Regions from separate parts of the Streptomyces sp. AK010 genome, predicted to be linked through region 1. Evidence: riboswitches for the same ligand, from Rfam matches in the RefSeq annotation. Region 1 holds a riboswitch; each other region holds the start of a gene.

Region 1 (3,276 bases):
GAGCCGAGGTTCGGGGCGAAGCCGCCCTCGTCGCCGAGGCCGGTGGCCAGGCCCTTGCTCTTCAGGACCTTCTTCAGCGTGTGGTAGACCTCGGCACCCCAGCGCAGGGCCTCGGAGAAGGACTCCGCGCCGATCGGGGCAATCATGAACTCCTGGATGTCCACGTTGGAGTCGGCGTGCGAGCCGCCGTTCAGGATGTTCATCATCGGCACCGGCAGCAGGTGCGCGTTGGGGCCGCCCAGGTAGCGGAACAGCGGCAGGTCGCTGGCCTCGGAGGCGGCGTGGGCGACGGCGAGCGAGACGCCGAGGATGGCGTTGGCGCCGAGGGAGCCCTTGTTGTCGGTGGCGTCCAGGTCGAACATCGCCTGGTCGATCAGGCGCTGCTCGGTGGCGTCATAGCCGACCAGCTCCGGGCCGATCTGCTCGATGACCGCGAGGACGGCCTTCTCCACACCCTTGCCGAGGTAGCGGTTCGAGTCGCCGTCGCGGAGCTCGATGGCCTCGAAGGCGCCCGTGGAGGCGCCGGACGGGACGGCGGCACGACCGGTGCTGCCGTCGTCGAGGCCGACCTCGACCTCGACCGTGGGGTTGCCTCGGGAGTCCAGGATTTCCCGGGCTACGACGACGTCGATGGACGGCACGAGCATCTCCTTCTTATGTGACGCGGTGACGCGGGTCGCGTGGACCCGGCGAGGTGCGGGCCCGGTGGCTCGCGACATGAGCCTAACCGGCTCGGAGCGATCGGCCACCGGGTCGCCCACCCCATGGACAGAACCGAGAGTAAATTGTTTCCGAACGGAACAAAGCCGGTCGCCGAAAAGACCCCGCCCCGGTGCGTACGGGGGATGACGCACCGGGGCGGGGAGCCTGCGGACCCTGGGCGGGTCCGGGCGGGCCGGGACCCTGGCGGGCCCGGTGGGCCGCTGCTTACTTCAGGTGCAGCTGCTGGCCCGGGTAGATGAGGTCGGCATCGGTGACGATGTCCTTGTTCAGCTTGAAGAGCTTCTCCCAGCCGCCCTTGACCTTCTTGTCCTCGGCGATCGAGCTGAGGGTGTCACCCTTGACGACCTTGTACTCGCCGTCGCCCTTCTTGACCTTCTTGCCGGTCGGGGTGGTGACGGTCTTCTTGGCCGCCGGACGCTCGTCGGAGCGGGAGGCCGGCTGCTGGGTCTCGCGGGACTCGGTGCTCTGCTGGCTCTGCTCGGAGGAGCTGCCGGAGTCGCTCGAGGAGCCGCCGGTGTAGCCGGCGCTCGACAGGCCCTTGCCGCAGACCGGCCAGGCGCCCTTGCCCTGGCTCGCCAGGACCTTCTCGGCGACCTGGATCTGCTGGTCCTTGCTGGCCTGGTCGGCGGTCGAGGCGTACTGGGTGCCGCCGTACGCGGACCAGGTGGAGGCGGAGAACTGCAGACCGCCGTAGTAGCCGTTGCCGGTGTTGATGGACCAGTTGCCGCCGGACTCGCACTGGGCGACGGCGTCCCACTCGGAGGCCGTGGCGGCGGAGGCGTTGCCGGCCGCCATCAGCGGGGCGGCGACGGCGGCACCGGCGACACCCGCGACGGCGATGGCACGGGTGGCCTTGGACGGACGGCGGTGCTTGCCCTTGCTGGAAAACAGCATGGTGGATCCCCTCACCGACGCCTGCGAGGTGAGCTGTCGGGTTCGGGCCGGTTGAGTTGCCCGGCCGCGTCCCTCCCGGGACACGGCTTCACCCCAAGCCCTTCCGGCACAACTGTCCGGTCGGGCACCTACCTTGGGTCCCCCGCTCCTGCCTACGGCGCTTGACGCGACGACTGTTCCCGTACGGCCGCTGGCAGGATTCGGCGTTGCGGCAGCCGGGGCTCGCGGTGGCGAGCGGTCATGACCGTAGACACGCGATCCACGGAATTTCAAAGACGATCAGGGCTTCTGAGATCTATCTCTCACGGGCCGCAAACAGGACATTAGCCGCGAAACATGACGCTAACTCGCGCCGTTCGAGGGCGACTTCCACCCCCGTTTCCGCACTGCCCGAACGGCTACTTCTCGCCCCCTTCGCCCTCCACCGTGAGCTTCTGACCGGGATGGATGAGGTTCGGGTCGGTACCGACGGCCTTCTCATTGCCGACGTAGAGCTCGTGCCATCCGCCGCTGACGTCAAGGGAGTCGGCGATGGACCAGAGACTGTCACCGACTCCCACGATGTAGTCGCCCTGGACGGCGTCGCCGGAGCCCTCGTCGCCGCGCGAGGCGTGACGGCCCGTGGACTCGTCCGAACGGCTGCTGTCGGACGGGAGGGATTCGTCGGCACTGGGGCCGCGGTGACGTCCGGAGCCGGTGTCGGTCAGCGCCGAGGACTCGTCACCCTCCCGCGACTTGCCGGACTCGCCGCTCTCGGGGGTGGCCGACGGGGAGCTGCCGGACCCCAGGTCCCGCGACGCGGAGTCGGTGGATTCAGGCGACTTGTCCGACTTGTTCTTTCCATCCTCCGTGTCCGACGTGTCGGACGGCGGCGGGGATGAGGAAGAGCTCGCGGAGGGCGACGACCCGAGCGAGTCGAGCAGGCCGGGCGAGTCCGTCGGAGCCGACGAGTCGGACGAACCGGACGCGCCGGAGTCCGAGTCCTTGCCCTGCTCGAGCCCGGAGAGCAGTCCGCAGGTGCGCCACGCGCCGACCCCCTGGTCGGCGAGGATTCTCTCGGCCACGGCTATCTGCTGGGAGCGGCTGGCCAGGTCGGCGCTCGCGGCGTAGTCGAGGCCGCCGTGGCTCTCCCAGTCCTCCTGGGACAACTGCAGGCCGCCGTAGTAGCCGTTGCCGCTGTTCTGGCTCCACGCGCCGCCGGTTTCGCAGTCCGCGACCCGGTCCCAGGTCGTGCCGTCGGCCGCACTGGCACCGGAGGCCCCGAGGAGCGGGATCGCGATGGCGGAGCCGGTCACTCCGGCCACCACGAGGAGAGCCGGAGCCTGGCGGGGGCGACGGTGCCGACCGTTCCCGGAGAGCATACGGAGACCTTTCGCGAGACAGCAGTGACCGACGCGGCGCGATTCCCCGCCGCGTTGATGGGTGAACGTATCGGCAGTCGATCACTTGTCACAAGTTCATGCCGCGCAGATCACGTGAAGATCACAGGTCTGATGTTTCGTCACCATCAGCCGGTGCTACCGGTGTGAACTCCACCGGCAGCGTGCGCAGCCCCCGCATGATGAGGCCGCCGCGCCACCGCAGCTCGGCCGGATCCGCGGCGAGCCGGAGGTCCGGGAGGCGGGTGAGCAGGGTCGAGAGCGCGGTCTGGCCCTCCAG
Region 2 (3,276 bases), on a different contig from region 1:
GGGCAGCGGAAATAAGCCCCCGGGAATTGACTGCTCTTTGTATACGGCCGCCGTGTTAATGCCGCGGGCTCGCTGTGTTTACGGGATGTTGCGAGTTCCTCACACGGTCGGCGCGTTCCTGGGCGGAGCCGAACCGCAGGCGGTGCGCGCCCTTGGCGCGCTCGGTGTGCAGCGCCGTGACCGCCCGCGCGCGCTCGCCGTCCCCGCGCGCCACCGCGTCCACGATCGCGCCGTGCTCGGTCCAGGACTCCACCGGGCTGGCCGGCGCCTCCACGGCGTACATCCAGGCGATCTTGTGGCGGAGCTGGGTGAGCATCGAGGTCAGCGCGGGGCTGCCGGAGGCCTGGGCGAGCGTCTCGTGGAACCAGCCGCCGAGAGAGCGCAGGTCGTCACTGTTCCCGCGGCGGGCCCGCTCCTGGCCCAGCCGGACGAGGCCGCGCAGGACCTTCAGATGCGCCTCGGTGCGGCGCTGGGCGGCGCGGGCCGCACCGAGCGGCTCCAGCAGCATGCGCATCTCCAGCAGGTCGCCGGCCTCCTGCTCGGTGGGTTCCGCCACGCACGCGCCCGCGTGCCGGCGGGTCACCACGAAACCCTCGGCCTCGAGCGTGCGCAGCGCCTCCCGGACGGGCACCCGCGAGACGCCGTAGCGGCGTGCGAGGAGTTCCTCGGTGAGCCGGCTGCCGCGTGCGTGGACACCCGCGACGATGTCGTCCCGGATGGCCGTGCACACCGAGTGCGCGGGAATACGCATGACCGACCTCCGCTTAATCCCCGTGAAACGCCGACGAGCGGCGTGCGTTCCGTGACTCTATTGCAATGAGCCGGAATTTCCGACGGCAGGCGACAATCCATGGATATTTTTTGGACAGCGGGGGGCCGTAAACGGCGAAAAGCCCCGGCTCGGGGAGCCGGGGCTTTCGGGGGAAGCGGAGAGGTTGCGGTCAGACACTCACGCCGTGCGAGCGGAGGTAGGCGACCGGGTCGATGTCCGAGCCGTACTCGGGGCTGGTGCGGGCCTCGAAGTGCAGGTGCGGGCCGGTGACGTTGCCGGTCGCGCCGGACAGGGCGATCTGCTGGCCCGGGGTGACCTGCTGGCCCACCGAGACGCCGATGGAGGACAGGTGACCGTACTGGGTGTACGTCCCGTCGTTCATCTTGATCACGACCTGGTTGCCGTAGGAGCCGCCCCAGCCGGCCTCGACGACGGTGCCCGCGCCGACCGCGTGGACGGAGGTGCCGCTGGCGGCGTGGAAGTCGACGCCGGTGTGGCTGCCGGAGGACCACAGACCGCTGCTGGCCTTGTAGCTGGTGGAGACGTACGAGCCGGAGATCGGGGGCACGAAGGAGTTGAGGCGCTTGCGCTCGGCCTCGCGGGCGGCGCGCTCCTTGGCCTCGCGGGCCTTCTCGGCCGCCTCCTTGGCCCGCTCGGCGAGTTCGGCGGCCCGCTTGCGGGCGGCCTCCTCGGCCTTCTGCTTGGCGGCGGCCTCGTCGGCGGCGTGCTGCTGCGCGAGCGCCTGGGCGTCGATCTGCTGGGCCACGGTGTCGCCCATGGTGATGACGACCGGCGTGAGGCCGGTCTGCTCGGCGCTGGGCTCGGCGGCGAAGGCAGCGGGGGCCGCCACGGTGCCGATCACGCCGGTGGTGGCGAGGGCCGCGACGCCCGCCGCGCGGGCGGTGGAGCGCTGCATCCTGCTGGGACGACGGTGCTTCCCGGTGGCGCGAGTGAACGCCATGTGGTGGCTGGTCCTTTCCTTCCCTCTCGCCTACCGGGTTAGCTGACGGGTTCGGAGCAGGAAGGTCTCCTACGGACTCCCTCGCGACTCGCGCGGGCGCCCGATTCACCCCAGGGACTGCGATGGGTCCCCGGCTCCCCTGGCTCGCGCCGTACGGGGACTCGGCGATGACTGTCCGGTGCCGCGGGTGCGGCGCACTACCTGACGAACAGCCCGGATGACGCTAAGCGGCGCCACTTTCAATTCCCAAACGAAACCCGGCTTTTGTAGCGCATCCCACAGGGCAGACAGGCAACTCCCATCCCAATTCGGGCATACAGGGGCCCTGGTGCCTTTGAAGACAAACCAGGGCCCCTGAGCGCGTGTCGTTCCGCGTGCCGCTACTCGGCGGCGACGACGGTGACTTCGCCGATGCCGAGGGCCTCGACCGGCGCCTTGATCTGCGCCGCGTCACCGACGAGGACGGTCACCAGACGGTCCACCGGGAAGGCGCTCACGGCCGCCGCGGTGGCCTCCACGGTGCCGGTCGCGGCGAGCTGCCGGTACAGCGTGGCCTGGTAGTCGTCGGGGAGGTGCTGCTCGACCTGGTCGGCCAGCGTGCTCGCGACGGCCGCCGCCGTCTCGTACTTCAGCGGCGCCACACCCACCAGGTTCTGCACGGCGACGTCCCGCTCGGCGTCGGTCAGTCCCTCGGCGGCGAGGGTGCGCAGCACCGTCCAGAGGTCCTGGAGGGCGGGACCGGTGTTGGGGGTGTCGACGGAGCCGCTTATGGCGAGCATCGCGGCACCCGTGCCGTCCGGGGCGGACCTGAGGACCTGGCCGAACGCCCGTACGCCGTAGGTGTAGCCCTTCTCCTCGCGCAGGACACGGTCCAGGCGGGAGGTGAGGGTGCCGCCGAGGCAGTACGTGCCGAGCACCTGCGCGGGCCATACGCGGTCGTGCCGGTCCGGCCCGATCCGGCCGATCAGCAGCTGCGTCTGGACGGCGCCCGGGCGGTCCACGATGACGACCCGGCCAGTGTCGTCGGCGGTGACCGGAGGCACGGGACGTGGCTCGGCCGAGGAGCCCGTCCAGGCGCCCAGCGTGTCCCCGAGCAGGGCGTCCAGATCGATGCCGGTGAGGTCGCCGACGACCACGACGGTGGCCGTGGCGGGGCGGACGTGCTTCTCGTAGAAGGCGCGTACAGCCGCGGAGTCGATGGCGGCGACGGTCTCCTCGCTGCCCTGCCGGGGCCGCGACATGCGCGCGTCCGCCGGGAACAGCTCCTTGGAGAGCTCCTTGGCGCCGCGGCGGGAGGGGTTGGCCAACTCGTGCGGGATCTCGTCGAGGCGGTTGTTGACCAGCCGCTCGACCTCGCTGTCGGCGAAGGCGGGCGCCCTCAGGGCGTCGGCGATCAGACCCAGGCCCTTGGTGAGCCGGGAGGCGGGCACCTCCAGGCTGAGCCGGACACCGGGGTGGTCGGCGTGCGCGTCGAGGGTGGCACCGGCGCGCTCCAGTTCCGCGGCGAAATCCTCGGCGGAGTGCTTGTCGGTGCCCTCGGAGA
Region 3 (3,276 bases), on a different contig from region 1:
GTCGATGACGTAGGTGGCGTACTCCTCGGCCGCGTACCGGACGAACAGCCGCTGCTCGGCCTCCAGATTGTCGAAGGCGAAGCTCGACAGCGAGCAGGCCCTCAGCAGTTCGTCCGTCTCCAGGCCGAGGCCGGGCCGCAGGATCGCGCCCTGCGCGTCCGAGACGCCGAGCCCGATCGCCCGGCCCTGGCCCAACCGGCCCCGCTCGTAGGGCAGGAAACCGGCCGGCTCCGGCCCGTCGTACACCACGGCCACCCGGGCCCCGGGTCTGACCCGGCCGACGGCTTCGGTGAACTCCGGCTCCATGAAAGGGTTGCGCGGTGCCTCCGAGGCGGCGCGCAGCGCACGCCAGCGCTCCCTCTCCCCTTCGCCGAGCTCCCCGGGCCCAGCCACGCGAATGCGCCCACTGCTCAACCTGACCCCCCGATCAAGTCCCCCCTGGACACTTGGAAGGTACCGCTCTGCGCGGCCCCACGGGTAGGTAGCGGAGCATGTTGTCGCCAACTGGTGCAGAGGCCTTCAACCGGGCAATCGGCGTCCACCGTGCGATGAAACGAAAGGCCGCACTGTCCGTATTCTCTGATCATGGCCGCACCCATCGCATATTCACTCATCGCCACCGACCTGGACGGGACGCTGCTGCGCGGCGACGACACCCTCTCCGACCGGTCCCTCGCCGCGCTCGCGCGGGTGGCGGAAGCCGGTGCCCAGCACCTCGTGGTGACGGGCCGGCCGGCGCCGAGAGTGCGACCGCTCCTGGACGACCTCGGGTGCACGGGGCTCGCGGTGTGCGGGCAGGGCGCTCAGGTGTACGACGCCGGCGCGGACCGGCTGCTGTGGACCATCACCCTGGACCGGGAGCTGGCCGAGACCGCCCTCGGCAAGATCGAGGCCGAGGTGGGGCAGGTGTACGCGGCGGTCGACCAGGACGGTGTCGACGGGCTCACGCTGATCGAGCCGGGGTATCTGATGCCGCACCCGACCCTGCCCGCCGTGCGGGTCGACCGGCGCGAGGAGCTGTGGGGCGAGCCCATCAGCAAGGTGTTGCTGCGCCATCCCCATCTGTCGGACGACGAGTTGGCGGCGACGGCCCGCTCGGTGGTCGGCTCGCTGGCGACGGTGACCATGTCGGGGCCCGGCACGGTCGAGCTCCAGCCGTGCGGGATCACCAAGGCCACGGGTCTGGCGCTGGCCGCCGAGCATCTGGGGCTGCGGCCGGCGGACACCATCGCCTTCGGCGACATGCCCAACGACATCCCGATGTTCGACTGGGCCGGCCACGGCGTCGCGATGGCCAACGCCCATCCCGAACTCAAGGCCGTGGCCGACGAGGTCACCCTGTCGAACGAGGACGACGGCATCGCCGTCGTCCTCGAGCGACTGCTGGGCGGTACGGCTCAGTACGGGCCGTTGACGTTGTCGATCGAGCCGTAGCGGTCGGCCGCGTAGTTGCAGGCCGCCGTGATGTTGGCGACCGGGTCGTACGGGTCGAAGGAGGTGCCGTCCACGTGGTAGGCGGCGAACGTCGGGTCGATCACCTGGAGCAGGCCCTTGGACGGGGTCCCCGCGACGGCGTTGGAGTCCCAGTTGTTGATGGCCTGGGGGTTGCCGGACGACTCGCGCATGATGTTGCGGTAGATGCCGTCGTAGGAGCCCGGGATCCCCTTCTGCGCCATGATGTCCAGCGACTCGCGGATCCACCCGTCGAGGTTGTTCGCGTAGGTCTTCGCGGACGCCTGGGTGGCCTGGGCGACGCCGCCGGCGGGCTTGGCGGCCGGCTTGGCGGGGGCGGACGACTTGGTCGCCGTCTTCTTCGCCGCGTCCGTCTTGGCGGTCTTCACCGTCAGCTTCAGACCCGGGTGGATCAGCTTCGGGTTGTCGCCGACGGCGGCGCGGTTGTCCTTGTAGAGCTGCTTCCAGCCGCCCGAGACGTCGTACTTGTCCGCGATGCGGGCGAGCGAGTCGCCCTTGGCCACGGTGTACGTGAGGGACTTGGCGGGCTGGGCCGCCCGCGGCACGGACTGCGCGGCGGCGGGTGCGCTCTGGGGCTCGGCGGCACTCGCGTGGGTGGCGCCGAGAAGCGGAAGGGTGAGTGCTGCCGCGCCGGTACCGGCGGCGATGATCCCTCGGGTCAGCGGGTTGGTTCCGGGGCGACGGTGGTTGCCTCGTGAGGTCATGGCGATGTTCCTCTCCGGCGCCTGCGAGGTGAGCTGTCGGGTTCGGGCCGGGAGGTGCCCGGCCGCGTACGGCGCTGTGTGCCGTGCGCGGCTTCACCCCGAGCCGTGCCGCTGTGCGGACCGGCGACTTACCTGGGTCCCCCGCTCCTGCCCTGCGTGAGTGAGTCGGTTCCGTGGGAAGTCCGGGCGGCGGCAGGATTAGGCGTCCGCCGGACAGGGCCGGAACGTATGCGAGAGCACATGTCGGGAACAAGCACCTCAGTCACATATCGCGCGGTTGACCTTGGTCTGGGGTGTTTGGGCCGCTTGATCCTTTGCGGGAGCCAAGGCTCAACTGGCTTTCGGGGGAAGGCGTTAGGGGCCGCTGTCGCAGGGAGGGGGAAAAGGGAAAGGGGTGATTCAACTCACTGATCACGAGTCCGTGGGGCAATTTTCGCCAAGGGGAATTAGCCGACTCATCGCGGCAAATCGTGCATAACTCGCTACCCCTGGGTAAGTCGATAAATATCTGTTCTTATGGGTTGATCGAAAACATAACGGTCGTGATCGGATACCACCCAGCCTGTAGCCATGGGTGCTGGCGGTGATCGAAACGTGACCGGATACGCTGACTCGAGTGAGGGCAGCGACCTATCGACAATCCGCGTGACCACCGGCAGACACAGCAGACAGGAGACCCCTCGTGACCGACGTCGGGCCGTTCGGGCTGAGCGTGCGGGACCAGGCTCTGGAGGCCGATGTCCAGGCCGGATTGGCGGCTGTCGAGGAAGGCTTGCTCGAGGCCACCAAGAGCGAGGTGCCCTTCATCACGGAGGCCGCCCAGCATCTGGTCCGGGCCGGCGGCAAGCGGTTCCGCCCGCTGCTCGTGATGCTCTCCGCCCAGTTCGGTGACCGCCACGCGCCCGGCATCGTGCCGTCGGCCGTCGTCGTGGAGCTGACCCACCTCGCCACGCTCTACCACGACGACGTCATGGACGAGGCCGCCGTGCGCCGGGGCGTCGCGAGCGCGAACACCCGCTGGGGCAACTCCGTCGCGGTCCTCACCGGTGACTTCCTCTTCGCCCGCGCCTCGCACATCCTGGCCGACCTCGGCCCGGAG
Region 4 (3,276 bases), on a different contig from region 1:
CGTTCCACCTCGGCCTCCGAGAGCGTCAGCTCCCCGACGCCGAGCAGCGCGGGCAGCTGCTCCACCGTCCGCGCGGAGGCGATCGGCGCCGCCACGGTCGGCTGTGCGGCGAGCCAGGCGAGGGCCACGGTGGCGACGGGAGCGTCGTGCGCCGCGGCGACCTCGTCGAGGGCGTCGAGAACCCGCCGCCCCCGCTCGGTGTCCAGATGCTTGGCGGCGCCACCCGCCCGCGCGCTCTCGACCTCCGTACCGGGCCGGTACTTGCCCGTGAGGAAGCCGGACGCGAGCGCGTAGTACGGAACGGCCGCGAGGCCGGCCCGCTCGGCGAGGTCCTGCAGCTCGCCCTCGTACGTGGCACGGGAGACCAGGTTGTAGTGCGGCTGGAGGGCGACGTACCGGGCGAGGCCCTCGCGGTCGGAGAACTCCAGGGACGCCCGCAGCCGCTCGGCGGAGATGTTGGAGGCGGCGATGTGCCGCACCTTGCCGGCCTTCACGAGTTCGTCGAGCGCGCCGATGATCTCCTCGACGGGCACGTCGGGCTGGTCGAAGTGCGTGTAGTACAGGTCGATGTAGTCGGTGCGCAGGCGCCGCAGGGAGGCGTCGGCTGCGGCCCTGATGTTGGCGGCGGACAGGCCCCGGAAGTCGGGGTGCTGGCTGACCTTCGTGGCGACGACGACGTCGGAGCGGTTGCCGCGTGCCTCGAGCCACCTGCCGAGGATGGTCTCGGACTCACCGCCCTGGTTGCCGTCGACCCACGCCGAGTAGACGTCGGCGGTGTCGACGAAGTTGCCGCCGGCGGCGGTGTAGGCGTCGAGGACGGCGAACGAACGGTCCTGGTCGGCGGTCCAGCCGAAGACGTTGCCGCCGAGGGCGAGGGGGAAGACCTCGAGGTCGGAAGTACCGAGCTTGCGAAGAGACGTCATGCTCGGTGTCAACGACCGCGCAGGAACGCCTCATTCCGCAACGGACGCAAAACTCCCGTAAACACCCCGCCCCGCCCCGCGATGCCGCGCCACGCGACGCCACACGACGCGACGCCACACGACGCGACGCCACACGACGCGACGCCACGCCACGCCACACGACGCGACGCCACACGACGCCACGCCACGCCACGCGACGCCACGCCACGCGACGCCACGCCACACGGCGCGACGCCAGGCCACACGACGCCACGCAGCACCGCAAAGCCGACGGCCCTGACGTCGGGGGGTCGTCGTCAGGGCCGCCGATGCTTCAACGAACGTGCGCTGCTTACGGAGTCAGTCCCTTGCCCCGCAGCCAGGCCATCGGGTCGATGCCACTGGCGGAGCCACCGGAGTGGACCTCGAGGTGCAGATGCGCCCCGGTGACGTTGCCGGTGGCGCCCACGCGGCCGATGACGTCGCCGGTGCTGACCTTCTGGCCGACGCTGACGCCGATGGAGGACTGGTGCGCGTACCAGATCTCGGTGCCGTCATCGAGGGTGAGGACGGTCTTGTAGCCGTAGGAGCCGTTCCAGCCCGCCTCGGTGATGGTGCCGCTGTGCACGGCCTTGATCGGCGTGCCCGTGGGGGCGGCGAAGTCGAGGCCGGTGTGATAGCCGGAGGACCAGTAGGCGCCGGCCTGGCCGAACGTCGAGGTGAGGGTGTACGAGGAGGTCGGCAGCGTGAACTGCTTGGCGAGGGCGGCGAGCCGCTCGGCCTCGGCCTTCTTCCTCGCCTCTTCCTCGGCCTTCCGCTTGGCCTCGGCGGCCTTGGCCTTGGCTTCCTTCTCCGCCTTGGCGACCGCGTCCTTGGCCGCCTTCTCGGCGGCGGCCGCGGCGTCCTCGGCGGCCTTGGTCTCGATCTGTTCCTGCTGGTGCTCGACCTGGGCCATGATCCGGGCACGCAGCGCGTCACCGGCGCCGGCGCGGGCGCCGGAGGTGCCCTCCGCGGTGTCCGCGGTGGCGGTGCCGAGGCCGCTGAGCGGGGTGGCGGAACCTTCGGGGGTGTCGTCGTCCGAGATGAGGGAACCCACCGAGGGCAGGTCCGGCACGGAGATGGACACCGGGGGCTTGCCGGTCTGGGCGCTGGCCATGCCGCCGGCACCCACGGCGGCTATGACGCCGACGCCCAGGACGGTGGAGCTGCGGGCGAGACCTCCGCCGCGCTGCTTGGTGACGCGATGCCGGCCGCGGACGGGACGGATGGACTCCTCGGTGGGGTTCCACTCCTGGAACGGGCCCTCGTCGGTGCGCTGGCCGCCGAAGCCGAAGGTGTCGTTCTCGCGCTTCGGCGCGTACGGGGCCGCGGGGGCAGGCCGGTTGGACGCCACGTGGGCGTACTCCTTTCCTTCCTTCTCGCCTACCGGGTTAGCTGACGGGTTCGGAGCAGGAAGGTCTCCTACGCGCGTATACCTGCCGTGCTTCCACGGTGGTATCCGCCCGATTCACCCCAAGTGGTGGTTCCCCGGTTCCCTTTCGGGATTCGGCGCGTGCGCACGGAGCCGCCTTCTGTGACGGCTGGGACGACCGCGCTGCGTTATCGAACGTTAATGGAGGCGCGAGGGGTATTCCAGCGATTCCACTTGATCATTAACCTTTTTCGCGCGGACTTACCTGCCCTGACCGGCTTAAATCGGACGAGTTGGCCGCGCCGCAAGTGACTGACGGGTTTTGACAGTGTGTCAGTTGTTATGCGGAACGGGGTGATTCGCTCACCGAACGTGATCAGGTGTCGGGAAACGCACCGAGGGCCGGAACCCTTTCGGATTCCGGCCCTCGGCCTTCAGTAGCGGGGACAGGATTTGAACCTGCGACCTCTGGGTTATGAGCCCAGCGAGCTACCGAGCTGCTCCACCCCGCGTCGTTGTGTCACCAGTGTACGTCATCCGCGGGACCACTCGCGCACACCCACCGGCCGGGCCGTGCTCAGCCCGGCAGATGACGGTTCGGGGCCTTGGCCCGCTCCTCGTGTTCCGGGAGGACGACGACCTCCACCCCCTCGGCCGCGAGGAGACCGCTGCCGTCGGCGTCGGTCACGAAGGTGTCCGGCTCGCGCCAGGCCGTGACGACCCGCCGTACGCCCGCGTCGAGGATCAGCCGAGCGCAGGGAGCTGGGCGCGAGGCGCGGCGGGCGCACGGCTCCAGGCTGCTGTACACCGTCGCGCCGGGCAGACGCGGGTCGGCCGGGTCGAGCTTGGCGAGGGCCGCCTCCTCGGCGTGCACGACCGGGTCGCCGGCCTCGCGGGAGTGGCCACGGGCCAGTTCCGTGCCGTCGGCGGCGACCACGACCGCGCCCACGCTGAACGCCGTGT

The links. A riboswitch is a leader RNA that binds a small molecule or an ion and turns the genes downstream of it on or off. The one in region 1 is predicted to bind cyclic di-AMP.
Region 2: another riboswitch for cyclic di-AMP. It lies ahead of HDC93_RS28235 (M23 family metallopeptidase); the one in region 1 lies ahead of HDC93_RS05700 (transglycosylase family protein).
Region 3: another riboswitch for cyclic di-AMP. It lies ahead of HDC93_RS22735 (transglycosylase SLT domain-containing protein); the one in region 1 lies ahead of HDC93_RS05700 (transglycosylase family protein).
Region 4: another riboswitch for cyclic di-AMP. It lies ahead of HDC93_RS06165 (M23 family metallopeptidase); the one in region 1 lies ahead of HDC93_RS05700 (transglycosylase family protein).

The regions. Positions count from the first base shown of each region.
Region 1 covers NZ_JACHCX010000002.1:516,863-520,138, reverse strand. The annotation lists gene eno (phosphopyruvate hydratase) at 1-641, opposite strand, end outside; gene HDC93_RS05700 (transglycosylase family protein) at 928-1,617, opposite strand; cyclic di-AMP (ydaO/yuaA leader) riboswitch at 1,621-1,787, opposite strand; gene HDC93_RS05695 (transglycosylase family protein) at 2,016-2,978, opposite strand; gene HDC93_RS05690 (cytochrome P450) at 3,100-3,276, opposite strand, start outside.
Region 2 covers NZ_JACHCX010000017.1:62,305-65,580, forward strand. The annotation lists gene HDC93_RS28230 (GntR family transcriptional regulator) at 56-751, opposite strand; gene HDC93_RS28235 (M23 family metallopeptidase) at 942-1,733, opposite strand; cyclic di-AMP (ydaO/yuaA leader) riboswitch at 1,746-1,910, opposite strand; gene HDC93_RS28240 (pitrilysin family protein) at 2,114-3,276, opposite strand, start outside.
Region 3 covers NZ_JACHCX010000012.1:52,362-55,637, reverse strand. The annotation lists gene HDC93_RS22745 (GNAT family N-acetyltransferase) at 1-399, opposite strand, end outside; gene HDC93_RS22740 (HAD family hydrolase) at 586-1,434, shown strand; gene HDC93_RS22735 (transglycosylase SLT domain-containing protein) at 1,398-2,177, opposite strand; cyclic di-AMP (ydaO/yuaA leader) riboswitch at 2,183-2,358, opposite strand; gene HDC93_RS22730 (polyprenyl synthetase family protein) at 2,860-3,276, shown strand, end outside.
Region 4 covers NZ_JACHCX010000003.1:18,084-21,359, forward strand. The annotation lists gene HDC93_RS06160 (aldo/keto reductase) at 1-923, opposite strand, end outside; gene HDC93_RS06165 (M23 family metallopeptidase) at 1,255-2,295, opposite strand; cyclic di-AMP (ydaO/yuaA leader) riboswitch at 2,307-2,463, opposite strand; tRNA gene HDC93_RS06170 (tRNA-Met) at 2,752-2,825, opposite strand; gene HDC93_RS06175 (dihydrofolate reductase family protein) at 2,891-3,276, opposite strand, start outside.